Regions from separate parts of the Polaromonas sp. P1_F2 genome, predicted to be linked through region 2. Evidence: predicted binding sites of a transcription regulator. Region 2 holds the regulator's gene; each other region holds the start of a gene.
The links. The regulator sigma-54, encoded in region 2, starts transcription at its own class of promoters, with help from an activator protein. The targets are predictions, from matches to a motif close to TGGCANGNAANCTGCTTT.
Positions count from the first base shown of each region.

Region 1: the regulator sigma-54 is predicted to act here: its motif matches at 1,483-1,500, upstream of AC1D0O_RS18295 (CmpA/NrtA family ABC transporter substrate-binding protein).
Region 3: the regulator sigma-54 is predicted to act here: its motif matches at 971-988, upstream of AC1D0O_RS17790 (DUF1028 domain-containing protein).

Region 1 is NZ_JBFUBN010000009.1:194,373-196,603, forward strand. Features, by position in the region: gene ntrB (nitrate ABC transporter permease) at 1-12, opposite strand, end outside; gene AC1D0O_RS18295 (CmpA/NrtA family ABC transporter substrate-binding protein) at 70-1,314, opposite strand; gene AC1D0O_RS18300 (ANTAR domain-containing response regulator) at 1,692-2,231, opposite strand, start outside.
Region 2 is NZ_JBFUBN010000005.1:308,472-310,702, forward strand. Features, by position in the region: gene AC1D0O_RS13040 (RNA polymerase factor sigma-54) at 128-1,663, shown strand; gene AC1D0O_RS13045 (THUMP domain-containing class I SAM-dependent RNA methyltransferase) at 1,683-2,231, shown strand, end outside.
Region 3 is NZ_JBFUBN010000009.1:86,910-89,140, forward strand. Features, by position in the region: gene AC1D0O_RS17785 (ABC transporter ATP-binding protein) at 1-157, opposite strand, end outside; gene AC1D0O_RS17790 (DUF1028 domain-containing protein) at 154-873, opposite strand; gene AC1D0O_RS17795 (tripartite tricarboxylate transporter substrate binding protein) at 1,034-1,993, opposite strand; gene argE (acetylornithine deacetylase) at 2,042-2,231, opposite strand, start outside.

The DNA.
Region 1 (2,231 bases), on a different contig from region 2:
GGCACTGACCATGGCGTGACCTCTTTGCGTGGGGTGGAAGGTTCGGTGGGCGGGTGGCGGGGCGCGGGGCTAGGCGTGAACCTTGAAGCTGTCGGCGTACTTTTTCGGGTCCTTGCCGTCCCAGACCGTGCCGTCCATCAGCTTGCTGCTGCGCATGATCTCCTTGGGAACGCTGGCCTTGGCGGCCGTGGCTGCCTGCTTGTAGACGTCGATGTGGTTGATCTGCTTGGCAATGCCCAGGTAGTCGGGATGCTCCTTGATCAGGCCCCAGCGCTTGTGCTGCGTGAGGAACCACATGCCGTCGGAGAGGTACGGGAAGCTCACCGCGCCGTCGTTGTAGAACTTCATGTAGTTGGGGTCGTCCCAGGTCTTGCCCATGCCGTTCTGGTAGCGGCCCAGGATGCGCTGGTTGATGGCGTCGACGCTGGTGTTGACGTAGCTCTTGTCGGCCACGGTCTCGGCCATCTTGTTCTTGTTGGAGAGGCTGGCGTCAATCCATTTGCCGGCCTCGATGATGGCGGCGGTGACGGCGCGCGCGGTGTTGGGGTATTTCTTGACGAAGTCGGCGGTGGTGCCCAGCACTTTTTCGGGATGATCCTTCCAGACGTCCTGGGTGGTCACTGCGGTCACGCCTATGCCGTCGATGATGGCGCGGTGGCCCCAGGGCTCGCCCACGCAGAAGCCGTCCATATTGCCCACGCGCATATTGGCCACCATCTGCGGCGGCGGCACGGTGATGACCTTGGCGTCCTTCATCGGGTTGATGCCGTTGGCGGCCAGCCAGTAGTACAGCCACATGGCGTGCGTGCCGGTGGGAAAGGTCTGGGCGAAGGTGTATTCGCGCTTGTCGCTGGCCATGAGCTTGGCCAGGCCCGCGCCGTCGACAGCGCCCTTGTCGGCGAGCTTCTTCGACAGCGTGATGGCCTGGCCGTTGTTGTTGAGCGTCATCAGCACGGCCATGTCCTTCTTGGGGCCGGCCGTGCCCATGTGCACGCCGTAGACCAGGCCGTAAAGCACGTGGGCGAAATCCAGTTCGCCGTTGACTAGCTTGTCGCGCACGCCGGCCCAGCTGGCTTCCTTGGTCGGGATGATCTTGACGCCGTATTTCTGGTCTATGCCCAGCACCGAGGCCATCACCACCGAGGCGCAGTCGGTCAGGGGAATGAAGCCGATCTTGACTTCCTTTTTCTCGGGCGCGTCCGATCCCTGCGCATACACGGCGGCGCGCAGGGCGGGGTTGATGCCCACGGCGCCCACGGCCGCGGCCTGCAGCACGGTGCGGCGTGTCAGCGAAGATTTCAGCAGTTCAGTCATGTGTCGGCTCCAGGTAAAAAAGCAAAAGACAAAAACAAAAAAGGCGCTCGACCCGGGCAGCCACGTCAAACGTGATGCAGGGTGCGAACGCCTTTGTTCCTTGGGGCACCACACACTTCGCCGTTGAAGTGCTGTGCCGGATGGCCATCATTGACCAGTGCCTAGGGCATTGCAAAAGCTGTGCCAGGGTTGGCCAACGTTGCCAAAAGAGTTGTTCTAGAGAGTGGAGATGCCAGGGAAGTCTTCTTGTGCTTGCAATCACGCACTCCCTGAAAAAAACCTCACATGGGCGAAGCGCCGCGATGTGGATCCCGATAGGTGCACCTGATTTGTGCGCTGCACCAATTGAGGGTGCCTGGGGTGATCCGGCCGGCGGATCAGCCCAGCAGGTCCAGGACGTCCAGCATGCGCTGGGCCACCTCGCCCAGGCGCAGGCCCTTGTCCATGGCGGCCTTGCGCAGCTTTTCGTAGGCGGCCTGCTCCGAGAGACCCTGGCGCTGCATCAGCATGCCCTTGGCCCGGTCTATGACCTTGCGCTCGTGCAGCTCGGTCTTGGCGTGCGCCAGTTCCTTGCGCAGGCCCTGCTCGTGCTCAAAGCGCGCCATGGCCACGTCCAGGATGGGACGGATGCGGTCCGGGGACAGGCCGGCCACCACATAGGCTGACACGCCGGCGGCGACGGCGTCCTTGACGTGGCTGGTGTCGTTGTCATTGGTGAACAGCACAATGGGCCGGCGGGCGTCCCGCGTCGCCATCACCACGTGCTCCAGGGAGTCGCGGGCTTCGCTTTCGGCGTCCACGATGATCATGTCGGGCTGCAGCTGCGCCAGGCGCTCGTCCAGGAAGGTGTCCGCCGGGAGTACCGCGACGATGTTGTAACCGTTTTCCAGCAGGCCGATGCGCAACTGGCGCGAGCG
Region 2 (2,231 bases):
CCCCCCTGTTGTCGCTCACTTCGTGTAGCTCCCTCTCCCCCTCCGGGGACGGCGCCTGCGGCCTGGCAAAGCCAGTTCCGCGGCCCCTGCTCGAACTCCTTCTTCGCGCTCATCAGAGACCGTTGACATGAAGCAGGGTTTGTCACTCCGCGTCTCGCAGCACCTCGCGCTGACGCCCCAGCTGCAGCAGTCGATACGGCTGCTGCAGCTGTCGACGCTCGAGCTGAGCCAGGAAGTCGAGCAGATGCTCGACGAAAACCCGTTTCTCGAGGTGGCGGAAGAAACCGCTGTACGAGAGGAGTTCGGCCTGGAGCACCTCAACACGCCGGTCAGCCAGGACAGCCGCGAGTTTGAATCCGCGGCGGAGTCGCCGAGCGGCGGCACTGAGGACGCTGGCATTTCAGCTGCAGGCGAAGCCGAAGTCAGCGCCGAACCCAAGCTCGAGGAAAGCTGGGAAGGCGACGGCACGGTGGAGACCACGCCCGACGACAGCGAATGGGGCAGCGATGCGCCGGCGCGCAAGAACAATAACGACGAGGGCGACACCGAGGCCTCCGACCTGACAGGTGCCCACGAGTCGCTGCAAGACCATCTGCACCGCCAGTCGCTGGGCCTGCGCCTGTCCGAAGAGGACCGCGCGGCCCTGCATTTCCTGATCGAGTCGCTCAATGACGACGGCTACCTCGAAGACAGCCTGGCTTCGCTCGCGGCGGGCCTGGCCGGGGACGACCTGGAACAGGCCGAAGACCTCGAGCAGCGTTTTGCCATGGCGCTCAAGCTGCTGCACCACATGGAGCCGGCCGGCGTGGGCGCGCGCAACCTGGCCGAATGCCTGGGCCTGCAGCTGCTGGACTGCAAAGACTGCGAGGAGACCCGCGCCGCCATCGCCATGTGCAAGCAGCCCATGGAACTGCTGGCCAAACGCGACCTGAAGCGCCTGTCGCACCTGTGCGGATTCACCGAAGCCGCCGTCCGGGGTGCGATTGCCGTGATAGGCCGGCTCGACCCCAAACCCGGCCGCCGCTTCGTGAACGTGGAGCGCAACCTGATCGTGCCCGACGTCATCGTCGTGAAGTCGGGCCGGGGTTTCAAGGTCTCGCTCAACGGCGACGTGATGCCGCGCCTGCGTGTGCACGACATCTACGCCAACGCCCTCAAGCAGCACAAGGGCCAGGGCGGCCAGGCGCTGCAGCAGCGGCTGCAGGAGGCGCGCTGGTTCATCAAGAACATCCAGCAGCGCTTCGACACCATCCTGCGCGTGAGCAGCGCCATCGTCGAGCGGCAGAAAAACTTCTTCACGCACGGCGAACTCGCCATGCGCCCGCTGGTGCTGCGCGAGATCGCCGACGAGCTGGGCCTGCATGAGTCCACGATTTCGCGCGTGACCACCGCCAAGTACATGGGCACGCCCTTCGGCACCTTTGAACTGAAGTATTTCTTCGGCTCCGCCCTCGGCACCGAAACCGGCGGCAACGCCTCCAGCACCGCGGTGCGCGCGCTGATCAAGCAGTTCGTCTCGTCCGAGAGCCTGAAAAAGCCGCTCAGCGACAACCAGATTTCCGAAATGCTCAAGGAGCAGGGCATCGAATGCGCGCGCCGCACCGTGGCGAAATACCGCGAGGCCCTACGCATCGCACCGGCTAATTTGCGCAAGTCGTTGTAAGCCCTTTCAAGAGTCCGACATGAACCAGCTCCAATTGTTTTTACCGTGCGCCGCCGGCGTTGAGGCCCTGCTGGCCACCGAGGTCAAGCGTGTCACCGGTATCGACGGCAAAGCCTGGCGCGCCGGCGTGCAGTTGCAGGCCTCCTGGCGCGATGCCCTGCAGCTCAACCTGCACAGCCGACTGGCGCAGCGCGTGCTGATTGAGTTGCAGCACAACCAGTACCGCAGTGAACAAGACCTCTACAACGCCGCGGCCAACGTGGCCTGGGAAATCTGGTTCACGCCCAAGCAGACCTTCAAGGTCGAGATCACCGCCCAGCACAGCCCGCTGCAAAGCCTGAACTTCGCGGCGCTGAAGATCAAGGACGCCATCGCCGACCGCTTTCGCGCCAAGTTCGACGACGTGCGGCCCAGCGTCGATACGCGCTGGCCCGACGTGCGCGTCTATGTGCACCTGACGACGGACACCGTCACGATTTACATCGACACCTCGGGTGAGCCGCTCTTCAAGCGCGGCTGGCGCGAGGACAAAGGTGATGCGCCACTGAAAGAAACCCTGGCCGCCGCG
Region 3 (2,231 bases), on a different contig from region 2:
GCGAGGTCACGCTTTTGCCGCAGCCCGATTCACCGACGATACCGAGCGTGCGGCCGGAGGACACGGAAAAACTGATGCCGTCCACCGCGGCGAATTCACCGCCGCCTTCGAGCTTGAAGCTGGTGCGCAGGCCGCTCACCTCGAGCAAGGCCGTCATTCGGCGGCCCCGCCGCGCAGTGCGTGAAAACGTGTGATCTCGGCCTCGATCACGGCGCGGTCGGTGATGCCCGCCGGGCTGCGGCGCGAAGGCAGGCAGGTGCTGAAGGGCTGGTAGCGCTCCAGGCTTTTGTCGTAAAGGCGGCGCAGTTCCTGGATGGGGTCGGTGTGGTCGTCCACGCGGATGTCCAGTGCGCAGTAATCTTCTGTGGTGTAAATCAAAAGTGCGGCGGCCTGCTTGCCGCGCTTGTCGCCGCCCGCGGCTTCGCCGGCAGCGAGGGCGGTGATCAGGCGTTCGGCAAAAGGGAGTTGGGCATTGGCCTCATAGGCCAGCGCCGTGGCTTCAATCACCTGCGGGCCGGCCAGCATGTTGCCGGCGACGGAATAGCCAATGCCCGCCGTGTGGCCGCACCAGTCTATGCAGGCGCTGCCGGTGTAGCCGGCGGCTTGGCCGTTTGCGCCTATCAGGTGCAGCTGGCGGTGGTCACGGCCTTCGTCGGCCGAGGTCAGGCGCTTGATGATGTAGTCGGGAGACTGGCCGAAGGCCAGGCCGTCCAGCGCCGGCGCGGCATACAGCGGGTTGACCAGCGCCTGCGTGGCAAGCGCGCCGACGCCGCTGCGGGCGTGCGGGCACAGCGCGCCCACGGCAAAAAATTTGCTGGCAACCGCCACGCCAAACGCGCCCGATGAATCGCGCGCGATGAGGGACCAGGTCATGTATCAGACTTTCATCGCAACTGCGCCCTTGGTCGGGCGTCTCGTGCTCCCCGCAAACAAAAAGCCGCATGAAGCGACTTTCAAATAGCTAATGGATGACGCATTTATCATGCCATGCTTCGGCGGGCTGTGCCCGCCGACCAGGGCGCCGCTTCGCCGTTTATTCGACCTTGGCGCCCGAGGCCCTGACGACTTCCGCCATGCGCTTGTAATCGACCGCCAGCAGCTTCGCGAAGTCGGCGTTGCTCATGGCCAGTGGCTCGATGCCCTGTTTGTCCAGACGCTCCAGCACCACCGGGTCCTTGAGGACCTTGGCCATGGCCGCGTTGACGCGGCTGACCTCGGCCGCCGGTGTGGCGGCGGGGCCCAGCAGGCCGAACCATGAATCGAACTGGTAGCCGGGCAGGCCGCTTTCGGCGATGGTGGGGACATCGGGCAAATACTTGGAGCGCTTGGGCGAGGTCACGCCGATCAGGCGTATGCGGCTGTCTTTGGCAAAGGCCAGCGCGCCTATGCTGGCGGCGATCACGGCATGGGCGCGGCCCGAGATCACTTCGTTGATCGCCTCGCCCGTGGCCTTGAGCGGCACGTGCACCACATCGATGCCGGCCAGGCCGTTGAAGTAGGCCATCGAAAGGTGCGTGGCGCTGCCGACGCCGGCGGTGGCGTAGTTGAGCTTGCCGGGATTGGCCTTGGCGTAGCGGATGTACTCGGCGGCGGTTTTCGCCGGCACGTCGGGGTGGATCATCAGCACATAGTCGGCGGTGCCGATGTGGGCCATGGGGGCGAAGTCTTTTTGCGGGTCGTAGCTGAGCTTGGTATAGAGCGTGCCGGCGATGTTGTGGCTGGCCGCGCCCAGCACCATGGCGCCGCTGTCGGGCGCCGACTTGGCGACATAGGCCGTGCCCACGGTGCCGCCGGCGCCGGGCCGGTTTTCAATGATGACGGTCTGGCCCAGCGCCAGGCCGAGCTCGGTGGACATGGCGCGCGCCAGCAAGTCCTGCACGCCGCCCGGCGCAAAAGGCACCACGATGCGCGCGATCTTGGCATTGGACTGGGCGAGGGCGCCGCCTGCGGCAAGGGCCAGGCCGGTGCCCAGGAAATCTCGGCGTTGCATCATGGAATGGGTTCTTTCGGGTAAAGGGTGGTTGCGGCTCGGATCACGTTTTCAGTTCACGCAGATTTCATCGGCCAGGCGGCGCATGAAGCGCTCGCACCAGGCGAGTTGGTCGAGTGTGACCCATTCGTTGGGCTGGTGTGCCTGCGCGATGTGGCCGGGGCCGCACACGATGGTCGGCACACCGACCTGATGGAACAATGCAGCTTCCGTGCCAAACGACACCTTGCCGGCGCCCGAG